Regions from separate parts of the Arthrobacter sp. TRD_SC_6 genome, predicted to be linked through region 1. Evidence: riboswitches for the same ligand, from Rfam matches in the RefSeq annotation. Region 1 holds a riboswitch; each other region holds the start of a gene.
What was found. A riboswitch is a leader RNA that binds a small molecule or an ion and turns the genes downstream of it on or off. The one in region 1 is predicted to bind S-adenosylmethionine.
Positions count from the first base shown of each region.

Region 1 (7,491 bases):
CGCCTTGCTCTCGCGGCCGTGTTGGCGATGCAGCCAGGGTTGCTCCTGCTCGACGAACCCACGGCCAACCTTGACCCGGCTGGCGTGATCGAGGTGCGCGACGCCGTCATGCGCGTCCTTGAACGGACCGAAGCCACGCTCGTGGTCGTGGAGCACCGGGTGGAGGTGTGGGCCGACGTCGTGGACCGGGTGGTGGTGCTCGACGCCGACGGCGGCATCCTCGCCGACGGTTACCCCGGCGTCATCCTGCAGCAGGAAAACACGCGCGCCCGGCTCATCGAGGCAGGCGTCTGGGTTCCGGGTTACCGGCCGGAGACACCGCCGGTGACCGGTCAACCTGGATCAGATCTGCTCACTGCGGATGGACTCGCTGTGACACGCGCAAAGCGCGGACCGACAGTGCTCGACGGCGTTGACCTCACCCTTAGCGCCGGCGAGGCCGTCAGCATTCTCGGTCCGAACGGCGCCGGCAAATCCACGTTGGCCCTCACCTTGGCGGGCTTACTCAAACCGCGGGCCGGCACTCTGGCGGCGTCGGAAGCTCTCGCACGCGGGGCCGGAAGTGCGCCGCACCAATGGAAATCGGCCGAACTGGTGAGCCGGATCGGGACCGTTTTCCAGGAACCCGAGCACCAGTTCCTGACCCACACAGTGATCGACGAACTGGAATTCGGGCCGCGAAGGGTGGCCCGCCTGGAGGAGGCGGAAGTACGACGCCGGGTGGATGCCATCGCCGAACGTCTCCGGTTGACTGGGCTGCTCAAGGCCAACCCGTTCACGCTCTCCGGTGGAGAGAAACGAAGGCTCTCCGTGGCAACCATGCTCGCCACAGGACCCGCCGTGCTGATCCTTGACGAACCCACCTTCGGACAGGACGCCAACACGTGGGCGGAACTGGTGGCCCTGCTCGCTGAGCTCATATCGGGTGGGACTTGCGTGCTTTCGGTAACCCACGACCGCGACTTCACCGCTGCGCTCGGCGGCCGCAGCCTGCCGGTCGGTGGCGCCACCGCTGCGTTGGGAGTTCCCGCGTGAGCACTGACGTCCTGAACCCTGTGCTGACTGGCCGCCTGTTGCCGAAAGCGAATCCACTGTCCAAGCTGTTCGCTGCGGTCCTCATCACCATCGTCGTGATGCTGAGCGTGGATTGGGTGAGCGCCGGCGTCGTGCTGGTCAGTGAACTCCTGCTACTCCCTCTACTCGGGATCAGCGTGGGCCGGCTGTTCCTGCGAACGTGGCCGTTCCTGATCGCCGCGGCCGTGGGCGCGTACTCGACGGCCCTGCTCGCCGAGAAGACCGGGCGGGTCCTGTTCGAAGCCGGACCGGTGCTGTTCACGGAGGATTCAGTGAATGCGGGCCTGGCGATCGGGCTGCGCGCGCTGGCGATAGCGCTGCCCGGAGTCTTCCTCCTTACAACGACCGACCCCACCGACCTTGCCGACGCACTGGCACAGAAGCTGAAGGCCCCGCACCGTTTTGTGCTCGGAGCCCTGGCCGGGATGCGCCTAGTGGGCCTGCTGTTCGAGGAGTGGCGCACGCTGGGGTTGGCCCGCCATGCCCGCGGTGTGGGTCATGAGGGGAACCCGCTGGCCCGGTTCGGGAATTTCCTCGGCCAGGCCTTCGGGCTCATGGTTCAGGCCATCCGCAGGGCCACCCGGCTGGCGGTTGCGATGGAAGCGCGTGGCTTTGGCGCCGGACCGCGCACGTGGGCACGGGAGAGTACGTTCAGCAGGGTGGATATCGGCGTGGCGTTGGGCGGCGTGTTCATTGCAGCGCTGGCCGTGACCGCAGCGGTGGTGGCCGGGACCTGGAACTTTGTGCTCGGCTGACCCCGCGGCTGCGCTATCCAGTGCTCACAGAATGGCAGGGTCAGAACCCGGCGAAGGCCTTCCCGAGATCGGCCTGGAGATCGGTGACGTCCTCAAGCCCCACGGACAGGCGGATCACGCCGTCGGACAGCCCGATGGCGGCACGCCCCTCCGGCCCCATCGCGCGGTGCGTTGTGGTGGCTGGATGGGTGATCAGCGACTTGGAGTCGCCCAGATTGTTGGAGATGTCGATGATGTCGAGGGCATCCAGCAGCTTGAACGCGGTTTCCTTCGCGCGTTCGGCCGGTGCGTCCAGTTCGAAGGTCAGGACGGTTCCGCCGGCGGTCATTTGCGACGCGGCCAGATCGAACTGCGGGTGTGATTCCAGCAGCGGATACCGCACCCAGTTCACGGCGGGTTGCCCCTCGAGCCAGCGCGCGAGCGTGAGCGCCGAATTTGAGGAGTGGTTCACCCGCAGGGACAGCGTTTCGAGCCCCTTCAACAGCGTCCAAGCGTTGAACGAGGAGAGCGATGGCCCGGTGTGCCGCATCAACGTCTTGACCGGCCCGTCAATGAATTCCTTCCGCCCCAGCACGGCCCCGCCCAGCACGCGGCCCTGGCCGTCCATGTGCTTGGTACCGGAGTAGACGACGACGTCGGCACCCAGTTCTGTACACCGCTGCAGTAACGGGGTGGCGAAGACGTTGTCCACGACGACCTGCGCACCTGCGGCGTGGCCGAGCTCCACGACTGCCCGGATATCGACGATCTCCTGCATGGGGTTCGAGGGCGATTCGAAGAACACCGCTGTGGTGGGAACGCTGAGCGCTTCCTCCCACTGATTCAGGTCCCAGCCGTCCACGAAGACGGTCTCGACGCCCCAGCGCGGAAGGACCTCGTTGAGGATCACAAAACATGAGCCGAACAGGCTTCGCGACGCGACCACACGGTCACCGGACGCAAGCAGCGCACCGAGCGCCGTGAAAACCGCGGACATCCCGCTCGCCGTGGCGAAGCATGCTTCAGCTCCCTCGAGCAGGCGAAGGCGTTCCTGGAACATGGCGACGGTCGGGTTGCCGTACCGGGAGTAGACAAACCGGTCCACTTCGCCGGTGAAGGCAGCTTCCGCGGCGGCGGCAGAGGAGTACACAAATCCCGAGTTGAGGAACAGTGCCTCCGAAGTCTCCTCGAAGTTCGACCGCGCCAAACCCCCACGCACGGCGAGGGTGTCAAGCGACCAGGCGGCGACGTCCTCGTCCGGGCGGCGGACTTTCGGATACCCGCCGTTGCCGGGGAGGGGTTCGGTGGGTTTTGCCAGGGAAAACGCCGTTGGCGTGGACTCAGCCGGCGTGGGCTCAGTCATTTGTGCTGCCTTCAGTTGTGGTTCCGTCGGTCCCGCCATGCACCGTGGTGGCCAGACCGCTGGAGCGCCAGCCGCCGTCGGCTTCGAAACCATGAAGCACGTTGTACACCGTGTGACCCTCCGCCGTCGCGCTCTGGGCTGCTGCTACGGAACGCACGCCGGACCGGCAGAGGAACAGCAATTCGCGCCCCTTCAACCCGTCCAACTGGTTCACGAAGGCCTCATTGCGCGTGCCGTCGGACCGGTTCCATTCGAGGAAGAGGGGAGCGGTACCTGCGTCGGCGAGGTCGGGGACGCCGACGGTACGCCACTCGTCAGTGGTCCGGACATCGACCAGGACGGCGCCCTTGCTGACGCGCTCCACGGCCTGGCGGGGCGTTATGTCGCCTGCATACCCGTTGGCGGGTTGAGGCGAATGTGATGACTGTTGTGACACTGTGTCTCCTTCACGCGTGCACGCTGCTGATCAACGGACATGATCCTGTGCCGAGTAGTCACCTGAGGCACCCCGCCGTGGAAAGAGGGTTGCCGGCCAGCAAGTCAGGGCTTGGCGCTGGCGCTCATTACTCCACCTGTGAACCTAGCACCGGCTCACGGGACTCTGCCACGCGCCGTCGTAATAAGCGGTAACGCCCGCGGCCGCGCGGAGGCTTAGGAGACGGACTCCACCAGCGCGGAAAGTTCGGCAGTGAGTTCTGCGGAAACGGACACCGGCTTGCCGTCGATCGAGCCGACCTCCGCCAACAGCCTGACGCTGGAGATCAGCCAGACGCCGTCGGAGTTGAACAGGTCATCGGGGACCAGGGGCCCGTAACCGAGCTCCCACCCGGCGTCGCGCGCGGCATTGAACAGTGCCCCCTGCGACGTACCGGCGAGGATGCCCGTCTCAAGCTGCGGGGTGATGAGGTGCTTCACGCCGTCGATCACGCGCGCGATCAGGACTGTCGACGTGGGCCCTTCCAGCACTTTGCCGTCGGAGGAGGTGAAGATGACGTCGTCAGCACCCTGCGAGCGGGCGTACCGGATGGCTGCCATGTTGACGGCGTAGGAGAGCGTCTTGGCACCCATGAGCAGCCACGGCGCGCGTTGGGCGACGGTGCTGTCGTAGCCGCGGTCAAGCAGGAGCACTGACAACCGTTGCCCGCGGAGGCCCGCTGGGACAGGGGAGACCAGCACCCACGCGGTGGCAGTGCCGGTGCCTGCGGCGCGCTCAGCTCCGCGGACCGCGACGAGCTTGACCGTAAGTTCGCCGTCGTCGTCGATTTCGCCCAGCGCGGTGGCGATTGCGCGCTCCCAAGCGTCCGACGGCGGGATGTTGAGTTCCAGCGCGTCCGCTGACCCTGCCAGTCGGGCGAGGTGCGCCTGCAGTTTCCGCGGTGCACCGTCGACAGCGAGCATGGTCTCGAAGATGCCGTCGCCGCGGGTGATGCCCGGATCGGTCACCTTCAGCTGTGGCAGGGAAGCGTCGGCGATGCGGCCGCCCGGCACCGCGGGGTCGAGGAACACCAGAACAGTCATGGGGAGAAGCCTATCCTCGCGGGCCGCCATCGAGTGGGCAGAAATAACGCTTTCACGGGCCCGGAAGCGTAGTTAGCACCCGCTCGATTGCGTGTTCCAGCCTTAGTGCGGGAACTCGGCACCCAGCGCGGAAAGCACCCCGAACGCCTTGGTCCGGACTTCTTCCCACTCGTCGGCGGGGTCTGAGTCTGTGGTGATGGCGCCGCCGACGCCCAGCGTCAGGCGGGTGCCGCCGTCGTCGTCCTCCATCACCAGGGTGCGGATAACGACGGCGAGATCCGCCGCTCCGTCCAGCGAAAAGTATCCGGCGGCCCCCGAATAGACGCCGCGGGGTTCGCCCTCCAGCCGGTCGAGGATGGCCATGGTGCTGATCTTCGGTGCTCCCGTCATGGAGCCCGCGGGGAACGCGGCTGCGACCGCTTCCGCGCGGGAGGAACCGGGGCGAAGACGGGCGTCGATGGTGCTGACCATCTGGTGCACGGTGGCGTAGGTTTCGATGTCGCACAGCCGGCTGACCATGACGGTCCCGGGGATGGCCAGGTGGGAGAGGTCGTTGCGCAGCAGGTCAACGATCATGATGTTTTCCGCCCGGTCCTTGAAGCTGGCCTGCAGTTCCTCGCGGAGGGCAACGTCCTCGGCGGGGTCAGCCGAGCGGCGGCGTGTGCCCTTGATGGGTTCGGCGCGCATGCCACCGGCCGCGTCGAGGCGCAGGAACCGTTCCGGTGAAGTGCTCGCAATGGCGAAGCCGGGGAACGCGAAGTAGTGCGCGAAGGGCGCCGGATTGGTGCTCCGCAGCCGGAGGTAGGCCTGGAACGGATCAACCGGCACATCCACCCGGGCGGTCAACGCGGTGGTGAGGCACACTTCGTAGGAATTTCCGTCCGCTATCTCAGCCTTTGCGGCCCGCACCTTCTCCAGATACTCCCCGCGCGAGTCCCGCGCGGTAAAACTCAATTCTGGACACGGATCAATTGGGGTTGCTGCCTCAAGACCCCCCAGTACGACGGCGCGGGCATGTTCCAGCCAGGCATCGGCGTCGGGGTCGCGGGAACCGTCGCGCAGCGTCAGCAGGTAGGTGCACTGTTCCCGGCGATCCAGTACGACGGCACGCCCCGCGAAGAGCAGGGAGGCGTCAGGTACTGAGCCGGGTGCTACCGGCCCCCCACCCGTCTCGCGCCGCAGCTCGTACCCGAGGCAGCCCAACCAGCCGAGCGCGAACGGGCCCGGATACTCCTCCGGTGAACGCACAGCCCGGCGCCCCCACACACCGTCGAGCCAGCGGAAGAACGGCCCCTGGATCCGTGCGGTGACGGGGCCGCTGCTGACCAGCGTTGCGCCAGCGGTGTGCCGGGCCTTCTGGCCGAAGCGCCCGCCGTCGTCGGCCAGGACCGAGAACCGGCTGCGGCTCTGCGGATCCTCCGCGGTGGAGCTGTCCAGCCAGGCCGCCGCATCCGAATCCGCGAACAGGGCCCGGAAAAGCGCCGCGCCGTCGGGGTAGGCGTCGAGAGTCTCGACCTCAAGGGTCAGGCCGCGCCGGGCAGCCCGTTCCATGGACATCAACGATTCGCACTGCGGCAGCCCCGTCAGCGCCAGGCGGATCTGCTGGGGAACTGCATTCCCGTGATGGCCCTGAACCACGATGTCGGCGCGGGCAGCGGGTTCATCGACGCGTAGCCAACGCTCCTCCTGGTCAGCCCAGCGTTGCCAGAAAGGAGCGTAGGTGTTGCCGTCGCGTTCGAGGGCGCTGGTTCGGCGGACCTGGTCCTCGGCGTCGATCCAGATGGCTACATCAAGCAGGTCGCGGGCCGCCGCACAGGAGGCACCAACGCCTTCCAGAATGACGATGTCTGCGGGCTGGGTGAAGCGGGCGTCGCCGTCGTCGTTCCTGGTCCAGTCCCACGCCGTCCAGTTAGCGGGGGAGCCGGCCGCGAGCGGGGTAAGTACTGTTCGGACGTACCGGTCCATGCCGTCATCGAGTCCGTCCCACCCGGGATAGATGTCCTCAAGATGGAACAGGCTTACGCTGTGGTGCTCGCGCAGAAGTGCCGCCAGTTCGACGGCGAGCGTGGTCTTCCCCGCACCCGAACGCCCGTCCACGGCAATGACGAGCGGGGGATAAGCGTGTGCAGGCTTCAGTGCCATGGGTGGCTTTCAGATACTGGGGATTGCTTTGGCATGAGCGGTTCAGGCGAACGCGAGCATCGCGCCCACGGCAACAAACAGTACGCCGAAGACCCGGTTGAGGGTTTGTTGTCCGCGCGGGCCGCTGGTGAACCGGCTGAAGGACCGCGCCGCAGCGGCGAAGAACAGCCACATCACCAGGACATCAATCGCGACCACCGTCCCCGCTACCACTCCGTACTGGCCGAGCAACGGTTGGTCGGGTCGGATGAACTGCGGGATGAATGCAAGGAAGAATACGATTGCCTTGGGATTGAGCAGGTTCACCCAGAGCCCGCGGCGGAACATGGACGCTGCGCCCTCGGCGTAGAGCTCCGCGGCTTGCTCAGCCGGTACTGGGCGTTGGAAGAATTTCCGGACGCCCAGATAGACGAGGTAAGCGGCCCCCGCGTACCGGATCACGTTGAACGCGACCGGTGATCCCGCAACCAGGAGCCCCACGCCGGCTCCAACAACGGCAATGTGGACCAGCAGGGCAACCTGCTGCCCCAGGATTCCCCACATCGAGCGTCGAAACCCGACGGTGAGCGAATTGCTCATGGTGTTCACGGCCCCGGCGCCGGGGGTGAAGCTGATGAGGGCCTGCGCGCCGACAAGAGCAAGCCAAAGCGAAAGTGTCAC
Region 1 covers NZ_CM143953.1:166,214-173,704, reverse strand. The annotation lists gene ACWA1U_RS00820 (ABC transporter ATP-binding protein) at 1-1,035, shown strand, start outside; gene ACWA1U_RS00815 (energy-coupling factor transporter transmembrane component T family protein) at 1,032-1,829, shown strand; gene ACWA1U_RS00810 (O-succinylhomoserine sulfhydrylase) at 1,870-3,171, opposite strand; gene ACWA1U_RS00805 (rhodanese-like domain-containing protein) at 3,164-3,607, opposite strand; SAM riboswitch class IV at 3,615-3,739, opposite strand; gene ACWA1U_RS00800 (aminodeoxychorismate lyase) at 3,823-4,689, opposite strand; gene pabB (aminodeoxychorismate synthase component I) at 4,792-6,831, opposite strand; gene ACWA1U_RS00790 (LysE family transporter) at 6,874-7,491, opposite strand.

Region 2 (7,491 bases), 250 kb from region 1:
CTCTTCGACCAGTACCCGGCGCCGTACGGGCTGATCCGGTACGGCGTGGCTCCGGACCACCCCCGGATCAAGGGCATCGTGAATGCCCTCCACAAGGTACTGGACCGCGGCGACATCCGCTTCCTCGGCAATGTGAACTACGGCCGAGACCTCACGCTGTCTGACTTCCGCACGTTCTACGACGCCGTCATCTTTGCCACGGGCGCCGTGAAGGACGCCAACCTCAACATCCCGGGCGTCGAGCTTGAAGGTTCCTTCGGCGGAGCGGATTTCGTGTCCTGGTACGACGGCCACCCCGACGTCAGCCGCAGCTGGCCCCTGGCTGCGAAGGAAATTGCCGTCATCGGGAACGGCAACGTGGCTCTCGACATCGCTCGCGTGCTCTCGAAGCATGCGGATGACCTCCTGGTCACTGAGATTCCCTCGAACGTCTACGCGGCGTTGAAGACTTCGCCCGTGACGGACGTTCACGTGTTCGGCCGGCGAGGCCCGGCGCAGGTGAAGTTCACCCCGCTGGAACTTCGCGAGCTGTCCCACTCGCGCGACGTCGACATCGTTCTCTACCCGGAGGACTTCGACTTCGATGAAGCCTCCGAGCAGCAGATCGCCACCAACAACCAGACCAAGACCATGGTCAAGACGCTCACCAACTGGCTGGTTGAGCAGCCGGAGGACCCGGCAGAGTTCACCGCGTCACGCCGTTTGCACCTGCACTTCCTGCACAGTCCGGTCGAGATCACCGATTCACCTGAGACGCCGGGCAAGGTTGCAAACATGCGTTTTGAGCGTACGCAGTTGAACGGTGCCGGTTCGGTTGAGGGCACCGGTGAGTTTGTCGATTATCCGGTGCAGGCCGTGTACCGGGCGATCGGATACTTCGGTTCCGAGTTGCCTGAGGTCGGCTACGACAGCCGCTATGGCGTGATTCCCAACGAGGGCGGCCGGGTCATTGACGAGGCAGGCAACCCCGTGCCCGGAATCTACTGCACCGGCTGGATCAAGCGCGGGCCCGTCGGGCTCATCGGTCACACGAAGGGCGACGCCCTCGAGACCATCGGCTTTCTCTTGGAGGACCGACTGAACCTTCCGCCGGCCGAGCACCCCTCCGAAGACGCCATCATCAACCTCTTGGAGGAGCGCGGCGTCCGCTACACCACGTGGGAGGGCTGGCTGCGGCTGGACGCCCACGAGCTGAAGCTCGGCGCAAATTACGCGCACGACGACGCCAGCTTGCCTGAGCTGGTCCGCGAACGCGTGAAGCTGGTTCCGCGGGACGAGATGATTGCGATCTCCCGGGGCGAGTAAAGTCCTAAGCGCCTAACCCGCGGAACCGTTGCCTCTGCGCAGGGGGCGGCGATGCTTTGATGCCGCGTCGTAAGCGGTGAGCCAACGGTTCCGCGGTTTTAGTGCAGAGGCTGAACGTTCGCGGATTACTGGCCCACTCGGCCGTCGACGCACTCGCGCAGCAGGTCGGCGTGTCCGCAGTGCCGGGCGTACTCATCAATCCGGTGGATCATTAGCTCCCTGACGGCGATTTTTTCCTCCCCGACGCGCTCCCCAAGATCCGGGTATCGGGCAAGTAACGCGTCAGTGTCTGCCTGCTCCCGCGAGAGGTCCGCATACGCGGCGTCCACCACAGCTTGGTCTGCAACAGCACCGTCGAAGTCCGCATCCTGCCCGCCATACAAGGTCGAGAGCGGCTCATCGACGGTGACCCAGGTGCGCCAGTCGCGTTCCACTTCGGCCAGGTGCCTGAGAAGACCCAGGAGCGACATTGTCGACGGCGGCACCGATCTGCGTGCCAGTTGCGCGGCGTCCAGACCCTCGCACTTCATCAGCAGTGTCAGCCGGTAATCCGATAGGTAGTCCTGCAGGGTCGCCAGCTCACCGTCGGCACTGACGCCGTCGGTATTGCGTGCATCGTCATCGGGGTTGACCCACATGTCCGGATAGACGGTCGCCTCGGTCCACCGCTTTGGAGCTTCAGTCACGCTGACCGGCCACGGTATACCCACGCGAAAATTGCGAGCACCGTCGCAAGCAGCGGAAGGATCAGAAACACGGAAGCGAGCATCCACGCGGCACCGGTCCACGCCAGGAGGAGCATCCCGCCCCACATGAGTGCTGCCATGTAGATGGCAACGGGCAGCAGCGAACGCGAGAGTGCGGAACGCGGTTGTGGAGCAGCAGGTACGACGGCGGTGTCAGCCAAGTGCCGACGTCGTACGTGGGCGTGACGTGGCTCGGGACGGACCGGACGTTCGCGGCCCGCCAACCACACCGCGGTCACGATCAGCGTGAGCAACCCCGCCGGGGCGAAGAACCAGCCAGCCGAGTAGGCGAGGAACGGTTCGGTTACCAACAACCACGCCCCTCCAACCCAGGCCAGTGCAGCCGCGTAGGCCCCAACTACGAGCGCGCCGCCGCGTGCGGCACCCCTCGGAACAATCATTGCGGACATCGACACACCACCCGTCACTAAAGCGTTCCTCAATAACAGCACCGAAAAGGAGACGCGGCTAGGGGCGGGTCTCAGCCCGTCTCAAACGGGGTGAACGGGTTCTGAAACGGAGGTGGCCCCCGCGACGTTCATCGCGGAGGCCACTTCTATGTTGAGGCTTATGCCGCCTTCGCGGCGCGGAAGCCGTTCTCCAGGTCGGCCAGGATGTCGTCGATGTGCTCGAGCCCCACCGAGAGGCGGACCAGCCCGGGAGCCACACCCGCGATGGCCTGCTGCTCCGGCGAGAGCTGGCTGTGAGTGGTCGACGCCGGGTGGATGACCAGGGAGCGCACGTCGCCAATGTTGGCCACATGCGAGTGGAGCTCAAGGGCATCGACAAACTGCTTGCCGGCCTCGGCGCCACCGGCAAGGGTGAAGGCGACAATCGCGCCAGTTCCCTTGGGTCCGTACTTGCGGCCGCGTTCGTACCACGGGCTCGACGGCAGGCCCGCGTAGGCGACGGATTCGACGTCGTCCCTTGCCTCGAGCCATTGCGCCACTTCCAACGCGTTGGCCACGTGGCGTTCCACGCGCAAACTCAGCGTTTCCAGACCCTGGGCGATCAGGAAGGCGTTGAAGGGGGAGACCGCCGAGCCAAGGTCGCGCAGCAGCTGGACGCGTGCCTTGAGGATGTAGGACAGGTTGGCGCCAAGTGCGCCGCCCTCACCCAGGTCTCGGCCGTAGACGAGTCCGTTGTAAGTGGGGTCCGGCGTATTGAAGCCGGGGTAGCGCTCCGGGTCCTTCGTGAAGTCAAACTTGCCTGAGTCCACGATGACTCCCGCGATCGCCGTGCCATGCCCGCCGAGGTATTTGGTGGCCGAATGAACGACGACGTCGGCACCCCACTCGAGCGGGCGGATCAGGTACGGCGTGGAGAGGGTGTTGTCCACGATGAGCGGCACGCCGGCGTCGTGAGCTGTCTGTGAGACGCCCTCGATGTCGAGGACATCCTGGCGGGGGTTCGACACGACTTCGGCGAAGAAGAGCTTGGTGTTTGGCTGCACGGCATCGCGCCACTGGTCCAGATTGTCAGGATCCTCAACGAACGTGACGGTGATTCCGAACTTCTTCAGCGTGTGAGCGAGGAGGTTGTAGGTGCCGCCGTACAGGCTGGGGCTGGCGACCACGTGGTCGCCGGCTTCCGCAATGTTCAGGATGGCGAACGTTTCGGCGGCTTGCCCGGAGCTGAGCAGGAGGGCTGCCAAACCGCCTTCCAGGCTTGCGATCCGCTGCTCGACGGCGTCCTGGGTGGGATTGCCGATGCGCGTGTAGATCGGCGCCAGCTCCGCCAGGGCGAACCGGTTCGCCGCGCTTTCGGCGCTCGGGAAGACGAAGGATGTGGTCTGGTAGATGGGAAGGGCTCGGGCGCCGGTGGCGGCGTCGGGCTCCTGGCCTGCGTGGATCTGGCGTGTTTCGAAGGACCAACCGTTGGACATGTCATGCTCCTCAGCTAGGGGCCCGGCATGCTGGTAAGCACCACGGGCCGCGCTTGCGGTCCGGCGTTTTGCCGGACAGCCAGGTCTTCACCCGGGGCACCCCGCCGCGGTGGAGGGTTGCCGGCCAGCGAGCCGGGGCTTTTCGCTGGCGCTCATGACCTGCGCCCAGTGTAGGAGGCCGTGCTTCCGTGCACGGCTAAATGACGAAACATGGCTTAGCCGCTGGGTCGACGAACCTGTGAAGCATCGCTAGCGTTGCGGCATGGCATTCCTTGTCTCAGCGCCGGCAAATCTCGTGATCGCTTCACTCGAAGGGATATCTGTGCGCTTCGCCGGTATCGAGTTCACTCCTGTCATCTCAGGCTCCCAAGCATCCGGACATCGACTGGGTGGTATCAAGATCTCGCTGAGCGCTGCTCGGGGTGAAGAAACCGCGAGGCGCGACATCGAATGGGAACTGGGCATGAACTCCTGGTATGAGCTTCGCCAGCGTGACGGAGACGAATCTGCGGGCCATCCTCCCCGGATGCCCGCTGTACCTCTTTTTGAGCGGATTAAGGCCGAGGTCACGGATGATGTGGGCTCTGAATACACGTGGGTCGGGGGTCAGACTGCGGGCGGTGGTACGGAGTGGGACGCCATTTGGACCTACCAGCCCGAACCGGTCAGGGAAGCACATGAGATCTACCTCCATTTCAAAACCGACGGATTAACCACGGGGACCCAGTGCCGGATCGCGCTCAGGCCGGACGAGTCGTGAAGAGCTCGCGTCTGGCTCGGGTTCGTGTAGCTGGAGCCGTTGCAGGGGTCTCGATTGCAGTCGCTGCCTGTAGTCCGGCGACGCTCACCAACGCACAAGGTGACCTCTGCAACTTGAACGCCTCGTGGACTTACGCGGGCATGCCGGATGACACCACCAAGCTCCAGAGGAACATCGACAAGTCACTCAAGCCCGATGCCGAGGGGCCGATCGAAGACAGTGCCCGTGCGTTTTTGAACGTTTTGGAGTCCGACGATCTTGAGGAGATCAAGTCTGCAAGCGAGAACCTCCTCGAAACCTGCGGGGGCGAGGGTTGGGAACCACCAGAAGGATGAGCAGGAGTCGATTCTCAATGACGCACCCAAGCCTCCCCATTTGGCCACATCGCGGGCCCGGTTTCCGTAGGTCAGAAACGACGGCGGTCATCGGCCGTGGCGACGACGATTGGGCCCGCGCGTCGAACGCCGTGCTCCGGTGGGAAGTGAAAACCCGGAGTGGGTTCCTGGTGGATCCAGTTGGCGCCGTCAAAGAAGGCCAGCGCCTGAAGGTCAGAGCACGAGTGCTCGGGTTCACCGTCGTCGAGCCCGTTGAAGTTGTGGACGTCGTTGGTGAGCCGGCGCGAAGCGGTTTCTCCTACCGCACCCTGCCGGGGCACCCCGTCAACGGCGAGGAAGCGTTCATCGTCCACCGCCACGGTGACGAAGTGCGGCTGACCGTACGGTCGCTAACCCGACCAGCGCAGCAACAGCCATGGCGTTCGCTGTTTCCGGTCCTCCTCGTTGCACAGCGAATTGTCCGCTGGCGGTACTTGCGTGCCCTGCGCCAGAAATAGTCAGGAATCGCTCGGTGAGGGGCTGTTCGCGTTGATGGGATGCTGCTCGAGGGCATGATGCCCGCTTCTGTGGATCAAAAATCCTACGAAGACAAAAATCCCCCCGAGCGCGAGGAAGCCGATATCCCAGGCAAGCGGTCCGCCGAGATCATCGCGTACGTGATGGATGCTGAGGATGTGGTGATTGACAATGCCCTCAACGAGGTTGAAGATCCCCCAGCCGGCCAGCACTAACCCGAAGTGGAATCGCCAGTTAGGCGCCAGCCGCTCCTGCCGCCACGCGACGATGGTGGTGATCGATGCTGCAACAACCAGAAGCCAGGCCCCGAGGTGAAAAAAACCGTCGGCCAGGGTGTTGACCTCGAGGCCGGCCACAGTAGTGACCGGGTAGTCGGCAACGTGGCTGACCATGTGGTGCCACTGAAAAATCTGGTGCAGGACGATTCCATCGACAAAGCCCCCGAAACCCAAACCGAAAAGCAGCCCCGACGCTATTGAGGGCGGTCGAGGATCCGTTTGCGTCGTTGGCATGTTTCGAGACTAGCTGTGGCGTGCTGTTGACGGCTATCGGGATGGTGTGGTCGCTGAAGAAGAGGAGGCGAGCCAGACCCGGTCCTAGCTTCTGGAGATGACATTGTGGAGTCATGCTGTCGTACAGATACTTCCAATGCTGATCGTACGCATCACGGCCGAGCAAGCCCTCCGGAAGGGCAGGATCAGTGCCCTGCACCAGCACGATCCCAGCGGACGGGCATGGCACCTTCACCGAACCATCGAACTGGAACGGATCCTCGTCGAGAGCGGGCTGGACGATGTCGTCATCGACTCATCGAGTGCGCCGCCGGAGGCGGCTGCCGAGCACGTGTGGGAAGCAGCGAGGGACTTCTTCACGAGTCAGCCGACGTCACGTTCCGGCGGTAACACGGAAGAGTAAGCTGCATCCACCTACGCCTCGGCGGCGCTGAAGTTGCGTTGTCAGCGGAGCGCGAGGTCCCATGCTGCCGCGCCCGCTGAGGGCTTCAATCCAGCGGCGATTTCAGCGCAGGCGACGCCCTGATCGAAGAGCGACTGCCGCACGCTCGGGAAGTTGAGAGCGGCAGCGAGGTCGCTGTCATCCCACCCGCTCACACGTGTTGAAAGTCCGAGCGTATCGAGAGCACCCGCGGCGAGTTGGTCACTCATGGCGACGACGACGTCGGGCTGCACCTGATCGAGCACCTCCGCCACAACACGGCTACCCTCGCTTCTGTCGTTTCTGCCGACAACGGCAACGGGCATTTTCGACCAGGGGAGACCTTGTTGTTCGAACGCGTGCCGGAACCCGGTCAGTCTCGCTTTGGTCACCGGAAAACCTACATCTCGGAGGGGACCCCACAGCAACCCGCTCCACCGTTCCCGGTCAAGGGGAAGGGAAAGGACAAGTGGAGCCCGCGCACCCTGCAACATGTAGCCCGCGATTGACCGGGCAGCGGCCTGATCGTCGGCTGTCACGACGTTGATTCCGGCTGCGCCGGGTCCGCCCTGGATTGCCGCCGGCCGCCTCGTGGAGGCAACAGCGTCGAGAACAGGATCATCGTCCGCGGTCGTCCACAGAACAAAGCCGTCGACGGCGGACTCACGCACCCGCTCGACGTCGTCGGCCTCGCCATTGCTGGGAATCAGCACCAGCCCGAGGCGATTCTCAACGCATACCCGGGAAACTCCGGCCAGGAACCGGGCAGCCTGCGGGTCCTCAAACGCATACGTGAGATGTTCGCCGAGCACAACGCCCAGGTTGCCGGTCGACCCGCTGCGCAGCGACCGCGCCACCGGGTCAGGCCCGCGATAACCGAGGCGCTCTGCGGCCTCCAGCACTTTGGTCCTCGTCGCGTCCGCAACGCGATCGGGCTGTGTGTAGGTGTAGCTGACGGTCATGACCGCGACGCCGGCCTCCACTGCAACCTGGCGCATAGTCACTCGTTGG
Region 2 covers NZ_CM143953.1:3,488,880-3,496,370, reverse strand. The annotation lists gene ACWA1U_RS16630 (FAD-dependent oxidoreductase) at 1-1,305, shown strand, start outside; gene ACWA1U_RS16625 (DinB family protein) at 1,431-1,991, opposite strand; gene ACWA1U_RS16620 (hypothetical protein) at 1,988-2,461, opposite strand; gene ACWA1U_RS16615 (bifunctional o-acetylhomoserine/o-acetylserine sulfhydrylase) at 2,620-3,936, opposite strand; SAM riboswitch class IV at 3,981-4,096, opposite strand; gene ACWA1U_RS16610 (hypothetical protein) at 4,199-4,696, shown strand; gene ACWA1U_RS16605 (hypothetical protein) at 4,810-5,031, shown strand; gene ACWA1U_RS16600 (DUF1990 family protein) at 5,049-5,528, shown strand; gene ACWA1U_RS16595 (DUF2243 domain-containing protein) at 5,529-6,059, opposite strand; gene ACWA1U_RS16590 (hypothetical protein) at 6,196-6,462, shown strand; gene ACWA1U_RS16585 (LacI family DNA-binding transcriptional regulator) at 6,504-7,491, opposite strand, start outside.
Region 2: linked by a shared signal. The riboswitch ahead of ACWA1U_RS16615 (bifunctional o-acetylhomoserine/o-acetylserine sulfhydrylase) and the one ahead of ACWA1U_RS00805 (rhodanese-like domain-containing protein) in region 1 are both predicted to bind S-adenosylmethionine.

Region 3 (7,491 bases), 670 kb from region 1:
AAGGGTGAAGTGAACGGAATCCAGTGCGATGACGCCGTCGTAGTGGACGCTCAGATGCTCCACGCAGAGAGCGGCGGCAACGTCACGGGGGACAGGGGTACTCATGGCGCGAGCCCTTCGATAATCAGGTCGATGTCATGGCGCAACAGGTCCACAAAAGTGGGCACAGGCCCGTCCGCCTCGGAGAGCGAGTCAACATACAGCGGGCCGGCAAGCCTGGTGCCGGTGGCGTTCGCGACCTGCTGCTGTGCAGAAGCATTGACCGTCGACTCGCAGAACACCGTGGGCACCTCGTGTTCCTCGACGAAGGCGATGACGTCTTTGATCTGGCGTGGTGTGCCCTCATTGTCCGAGTTCACTGGCCAGATGAAGGCTTCCTTGAGGCCGGCGTCGCGTGCGAGGTAGGAGAAAGCACCCTCGCAGGTGACGAGCGCCGGGGTGGCAGACCTGTCGGAAAAGGCTGCCTTCAGTTCCTTCAGGAGTGAGCGCAACTCCTGCTTGAGGGCAGCACCATTCGCGGCGAACTCTGCAGCGTGACCGGGCTCAAGCTCCGAAAGGGCAGTAATGATGTTGTCCACATAAACCTGTGCGGCGGCCGGGGACATCCAGGCGTGCGGATTGGCGAGCCCGGAGTAGTTGCCGGACCTGATGTCCACGGGTTCCACTCCAACGGAAAGGACCTTCCGGGGTGCATCCACCGAGAGCAGGAACCGCTCGAACCACCGCTCGAGGCCGAGCCCGTTATCGAGGATGAGGTCAGCGTTCTGGGCGCGGACGAGGTCCGATGGCGTGGGCTCATACCCATGGATCTCGGTGCCGACCTTAGTGATGGACTCAACGCGGACATGATCTCCGGCCACCGTCCGCGTAAGGTCGGCGAGCACTGTGAAAGTGGTCAACACCACGGGCCGCGGATCCTCGCCGGCCGTTCGTTCGGCGGGCGCGACGCCACAGCCCGTGAGAGCAAGACCCACTATGAGGGTTGCCGTAAACCAATTTTTAGGCATGCCTAAATATAACGCGGAAATTCACTCCCCGACGACGGCGGTGCGTGCAGTCCATCAGGGTCAGGTGTTGTGAGGGCGTTCCAGGCGCCCGGCCCGCCAGCAGTAGGTCAGGTAGGGCAGTTCCAGTGTTGCGTCGGGTGGATGCCCGAGGTGCTCGTGCAGGTACCAGGAGAGATTGTGCTCAACTTTCGCGCGGGTTGGATCCGATGCGCGCTGGTAGTAACTGCGCGAACGGGCAAGTTCGACGACGTCGGCCGCGGACAGGCTCTGCGTCCAGGCAAGAACGGTCCCGACAGGCTCGGCGAACACCATGCCCAGGCGCGGCCGGTACGTCGGGCGGAACACGTCCCCGGCATGCATGATCCGTGAGAGCCGGTGAACCCACGGTACCGAAACATCAAGTTGATTCCACACCAACCCGAGGACTCCGCCGGGTACGAGCACCCGGGCAGCCTCCCTGCCAGCTTCCGCAGGATCACACCAGTGCCATGCCTGCGCAATGGTGAGGGCATCAGCGCTCCCGCTTGGCAGGCCGGTGCTTTCCGCAGTACCGACAACCGTCCGCACATCGGGAAGATGCGAGGACAGTACGGAGAGCATGTCCTCGGAAGGATCGACCGCAGTCACCTTTGCACAGCGCTCGAGTATCAGACGAGTAAACTTGCCGGTCCCCGCGCCGACATCCACGACGTGCTCTGCGGGGTCTGGTAGCAGCCAGTCAACGCAGGCATCCGGGTAGCTCGGCCGCACACGCTCATAGCGCTCGCCGTCCTGGAGGTAACCCTGCGCAAGCTCACGACGGCGCTGCTCACCGAGGCGCGGGCCTCCAACTACCATGGTGCTGCTCCTGGCATGGACTGAGAATGGGGGACAGGTTGGGGAACCCGACAATTAAAGCACCCATCCGCATCCTTGAGCGGACCTTCAGTCTGTGGTGCAGGGAGCGGCACCCGCGGTGCCGGGCGTGTGCGGAGCCCACTCCGGGAAACTGCGGGTCTCTACCGCGGGTACCCATCGGCCAGCATCCACTACGTAATCGGCGCCAAGCCCGTTCTCCACCAGCGCCCGCAGCCCATGCAGGAGGCGGTCGACGTCGTCGTGCCGGGATCCGACGCCGAAGCTTGCGCGGAGCGATCCGGATGGCAGGCCAAGCCGCTTCAGGAGTGGATGGGCGCAGAATTTTCCGTCGCGCAACCCGATGCCGTGTTCAGCCGAGAGATAGGCGGCCACCAGGCCGGCGTCGTATCCGTTCACCGAAAAATTCACGACGCCGATGGCGTCAGCGCTGTCGGTGAAAATACGATGCACTGTGACGTCCTCAAAGCCGTCGAGCCCCTCGACGAGGGCCGCCCTCAATTCGGCTTCATGGTTCTGCCACCCGGATTCATCCAGTGTCGCAAGCACCTGCGCGGCGTTGGCCAGTGCAGCGGCGCCTACCACATTCGGAGATCCACCTTCGTGGCGGGCCGGTCCGGTGGTCCAGGAAACGGAGTCCACCCGCACCGACTTAACAGCACCGCCGCCGGCAAGGTGCGGCGCCCCGGCGTCGAGCCAGTCAGACCTGCCGACCAGTACGCCCGAGCCGTAAGGGGCGTACAGCTTGTGGCCGGAGAAGGCCACGTAGTCGATGGCATCCCGGGTTATATTGAGGCGGCGGTGGGGTGCGAGCTGGGCGGCATCGACCACGATTCGAGCTCCGTGAGCATGTGCGGCTTCAGCAAAGGCGGCGATGGGCAGTATTTCCCCGGTCACGTTCGAGGCACCCGTGATCGCCAGCAGGCTGATTCCCCCTTCGGCCAGCTCCCGCTTCACGAGATCCAAAGTCTGCGCCACTGTGTCGGCCGCAACCACGCTTCGGTGCGGAAGCTGCAGCCAGGGCAGCAGGTTGGCGTGGTGTTCCAGGTCGAGGTAAAGCACTTCCCCGTCCACTGGAAGGCAACCCGCCAGCAGATTCAGCGAGTCGGTGGTGTTCCGCGTGAAGATGACTGCGTCATCATCACGCCCGCCAACGAAGTCCCGGACGATCTTCCGGGCGTTCTCATACAGGGACGTCGAAATCTGGGAGGCGTACCCGGCGCCGCGGTGAACACTCGCATAGTACGGGAGCACGCTCTGGACGTAGTCGTTCACCTGCGTCAGGGCGGGAGTGGAGGCCGCGTAGTCGAGGTTGACGTAGCGGGCTGTGCTGCCGTCAATCAAGGGAGCCTGAAGTTCCCCGCCGAGGACCGGAACCAGCGGACCGGCAGAAAGAGCGGTGGCCAGGTCAAGTATTGCGTTAGTCATGGATGTAAAACCCCACAGTGGTCTCATGGAACCTGCCATGAGGAGGTTCCGCGCTTGCCGAACCACTTTCTGGTTCGGCCTGGTCGTCACCCGGGGCACCCCACCGCAGAAGGAGGGTTGCCGGCCAGCGAACCGGGGTTTCGCGCTGGCACTCGTGACCAATGGCTCCAGCATAAAGGGAGCCCAGTGACTCAATGCTGTTTGTTACGGGTTCCTGTCGCCCGCTCAGTCTTCACAGGAGGTCATCCAGCGCCGGGTTGAGCCGTTTGAGAACTTCGTTATGGAGCGTGCCGTTGGTGGCCAGGGCGTTGCCGCCGAACGGTCCGTCCGCACCCTCCAACGAGGTGAAGCGCCCGCCGGCTTCCGTAACAATCGGAACCAAAGCGGCCATGTCGTAGAGGTTGAGCTCAGGCTCGCAAGCGATGTCGACGGCGCCTTCCGCGACCAGGCAGTAGGACCAGAAGTCGCCGTAAGCGCGGGTGCGCCACACCGACTCCGACAGTGACATGAAGTCGTCCAGGTTTCCGCGTTCCTTCCACCCGGACAGGCTGGAGAAAGACAGCGATGCATCCGCCAAACGCGAAACGTTCGATACCCGCAACCGCGTCGCTGCGGCGAGGGATTTTCCTGTGAAGGCGCCGGTACCGGTGGCAGCCCACCAGCGCTTGCCCAATGCCGGCGCGCTGACTACCCCGACGACTGGCCTGCCCTCATCCACCAGGGCAATCAGGGTAGCCCACACCGGAACGCCTCGAACAAAGTTTTTAGTGCCATCGATGGGATCGATAATCCACCGGCGCGAGCCGGCGCCGCTGCTTCCGAATTCCTCGCCCAGCACCGCGTCACGTGGGCGCGCCCGGGAAAGCTGGCCGCGGATTGCTTCCTCCGCCGATTTGTCTGCGTCAGTCACAGGAGTGAAGTCCGGTTTGGTCTCGACCGCCAGGTCCAGCGCCTTGAACCGGGACATGGTCTGATCATCCACGGAGTCCGCCATCACGTGGGCGAGGCGCAGGTCATCGTTGTAGCTCTGGAGGTTCATACCCATCAACCTATCGCGTCAGTGTTCCTGGAACGCGCAGGTTCGGGCGTTCCTCCGCGCGCCTTGGCTCACTGGGTGAAGCGGGGATTTACCACCAAGCCACAGAGGGTTGAACGACCGGGGGGTCAAACGACAGAAGAGCACCGGCCGTGAGGCCGGTGCTCTTCTGGTGAAACTAAGCTTTAGAGAACGGTGTCCCTAGAGAACGACTCTATTAAAGAACGGAGATGTTCTCAGCCTGGGGACCCTTAGGGCCCTGGGTGGTCTCGAAGCTGACCTTCTGGTTCTCCTCGAGTGAGCGGAAGCCGCCCGAGTTGATCGCGGAGAAGTGAGCGAAAACGTCAGCGCCGCCGTCGTCAGGAGCGATGAATCCAAAGCCCTTTTCAGCGTTAAACCACTTGACTGTACCTGTTGCCATTTTTGTTATTCCTTGAGTGTGAGGATCCCCCCGTACTTCGGGGTTCCTGTCGCGGTGTCCGTTCGCCTGTCAAGAAAGCTTTCGAACTCCGGAGAGAAATCAAGGCTTAAAAATTAGTGCGCAACACAACAACTGAAAACAGTCTAACAGCACTTCGCGGTTAGTGGGTTCCAAGTTCCTTTGATTGTGCAATTGGCTCGGAACCGGCTCCCAGAAGCCGCCGCAATGAGGCCAGCCGAACAGAACCAGACTCTCCTGCATCCCCTGAAGCCACCCACGGGTCCAGTCCGCAATTCACCGCAGTGTCATCATGCCGGCATCCCCGCTCGCAGTCCGCGGTCCCGGGTTCCAGGTCCGGGAACGCAGAGAGGATGCGGTCCGGGACCACGTGAGCCAGGCCGAAGGAGCGTATGCCGGGTGTGTCGATGATCCAGGTTCCCGAAGCGGAGTTGTCCGCCTTCAGCGCATAGGCCGACGACGACGTGTGGCGTCCCCGCCCGGTGACCGCGTTGACGCCGCCGGTTGCGCGGTTGGAACCAGTGAGTGCATTCACCAAGGTCGACTTCCCGACACCGGAATGGCCGAGCAGCACGCTGACCTGGCCATCAAGGAGGCCCTTCAAACGCTCGATCGCCTCGGGGGCGAGCAAGGCAGAGGTTCCGCTGGCCGAGGTGGTTCGAACACCGACGTCGGTGGCTGTGGTTCTACTGGTGATGATCGGAAGATCCAAGTGTTCGTAGTTGGCGAGGAGCTCCGCCGGATCCTTGAGGTCCGCTTTGGTGACGCATAGCAGCGGCTGGATTCCGGCGTCGTACGCTGCCACCAGGGCGCGATCAATGAAGCCCGTGCGCGGCTCGGGGTTCGCAGCGGCGACCACCACAACGAGCTGGTCTGCGTTCGCCACGACCACACGTTCAACGGGGTCGGTGTCATCCGCGCTGCGCCGCAGCAGCGTATGCCGGTCATGGATCCGGACCAGCCTGGCCAGCGTGTCGGGCTCGCCGGTGACATCACCCACGAGCGCGACGAGGTCGCCGGCGGCAACGGGGGAGCGGCGCAATTCGCGCGCCCGGGCGGCGATGACCACCCTTTCCTGGGCAGTATCTTCAGCGACGACTGCGGTGTACCGGCCGCGGTCCACGGTGATGATGCGGCCAGTCACCGCGTCATCATGCGCCGGGCGGTCCTTCGTGCGCGGGCGGGAACCCTTCTTGTTCGGCCTGATGCGGACATCGGATTCGTCCCACGACGAAGTTCCGCGCCGCGATCCGGCTGGCGTCACTGCTCGCCAGACTGATAGGCAGTGTCGACCAGGGCCTGCCACAGTTCAGGAAACTGTGGCATGGTCTTGGAAGTCGTAGCGATATTCTCCACCTCGACGCCGGGAACAGCGAGGCCCAGGATGGCGCCTGCGGTGGCCATCCTGTGGTCCTCGTAGCTGTGGAACGGCCCGCCGTGCAGGGCGGCCGGGCGGATGATCAGTCCGTCCACGGTCTCTTCCGCGTCACCGCCCAACCGGTTGATTTCGGTGACGAGGGCGGCGAGGCGATCTGTTTCGTGTCCGCGAAGGTGGGCGATGCCGGTGAGTACGGACGGCGTCTGCGCCAGCGCGCAGATGGCAGCGACGGTAGGCGCTAGTTCACTGGTGTCCGCTAGGTCAGCGCCCGTGATCCGGGAACCGCCACGCACCACCAGCGTGGAATCTGTTGTGAGGTCGACGACGGCGCCGAGCCGGGGCAGGATGGTCCGCCACTTTTCGCCCACCTGGGTGGTGCCGGAAGGCCAGTGCGGGATGCGTACCGTGCCTCCCGTTGCAAGTGCTGCGGCCAGGAACGGTCCGGCGTTTGAAAGGTCCGGTTCGATGCGGACGTCGAAGGCATTGATCTTTCCGGGTTCCACCCGCCAGTGATTTGGAACAGAGTCATCGACGGTGACGCCGACTTCACGCAGTACCCGGATGGTCATGGCGATGTGGTCCAGACTGGGCACAGGCTTGCCGACGTGCTCCAGGTGCAGGCCCTCAGCGAAGCGGGCGCCGACCAGGAGGAGTGCGGAGACGAATTGTGAGGAAGCACTTGCGTCGATCACGAGCCTTCCACCCCGTACCGTTCCAGTGCCGGCAACAGTAAAGGGGAGCGCTGCGCCGCCGTCGTCGTGCACTTCCATCCCCAGGCCGCGCAGGGCGCTGATCACAGCGCCCATGGGGCGGCGGCGCGCATGTGCATCTCCGTCGAAAGCGGTGTTCCCTGCGCGCAGCGCCGCTACCGGGGGCACAAAGCGCATCACGGTGCCTGCGAGCCCGCAATCCACTGTTGCATCCCCGGCAACTCCCTCGGGAATAGGTGTGACCAGGAGGTCGGCGCCAAATGGGCCGTCGCCGTCGATTTCCTGGATGGTTGCGCCGAGGGAGCTCAGCGCCTGCACCATGAGGAGAGAGTCCCGGCTGTGCAGGGGCGCTCGGAGCCGGCTCGGGCCGTCTGCCAGTGCCGCCAGGATGAGGTAGCGGTTGGTCAGCGACTTCGAGCCCGGCACCTCAACGGTGGCGTCCACAGGACCGCCGGGATGCGGTGCGGACCAGAATTGCGTTGTAGAGGGTGCGGACGGTGCACTCATGCCGGCTAGTGGCCCACTACGTCCGAGGCGGTCTTCCGTACTGCCTTTTCCGCCTTCTTCAACTGCTTCTCCGTGTCGCGGGCGAGGGAGCGCGCGCTCTTGCGGGTGTCGTGTCCGAGGGCCAGTGCATT
Region 3 covers NZ_CM143953.1:3,064,903-3,072,393, reverse strand. The annotation lists gene ACWA1U_RS14570 (metal ABC transporter ATP-binding protein) at 1-105, opposite strand, end outside; gene ACWA1U_RS14565 (metal ABC transporter solute-binding protein, Zn/Mn family) at 102-1,007, opposite strand; gene ACWA1U_RS14560 (class I SAM-dependent methyltransferase) at 1,068-1,844, opposite strand; gene ACWA1U_RS14555 (aminotransferase class V-fold PLP-dependent enzyme) at 1,932-3,290, opposite strand; SAM riboswitch class IV at 3,336-3,450, opposite strand; gene hisN (histidinol-phosphatase) at 3,523-4,335, opposite strand; gene ACWA1U_RS14545 (cold-shock protein) at 4,544-4,747, opposite strand; gene rsgA (ribosome small subunit-dependent GTPase A) at 4,908-6,029, opposite strand; gene aroA (3-phosphoshikimate 1-carboxyvinyltransferase) at 6,026-7,360, opposite strand; gene ACWA1U_RS14530 (DoxX family protein) at 7,366-7,491, opposite strand, start outside.
Region 3: linked by a shared signal. The riboswitch ahead of ACWA1U_RS14555 (aminotransferase class V-fold PLP-dependent enzyme) and the one ahead of ACWA1U_RS00805 (rhodanese-like domain-containing protein) in region 1 are both predicted to bind S-adenosylmethionine.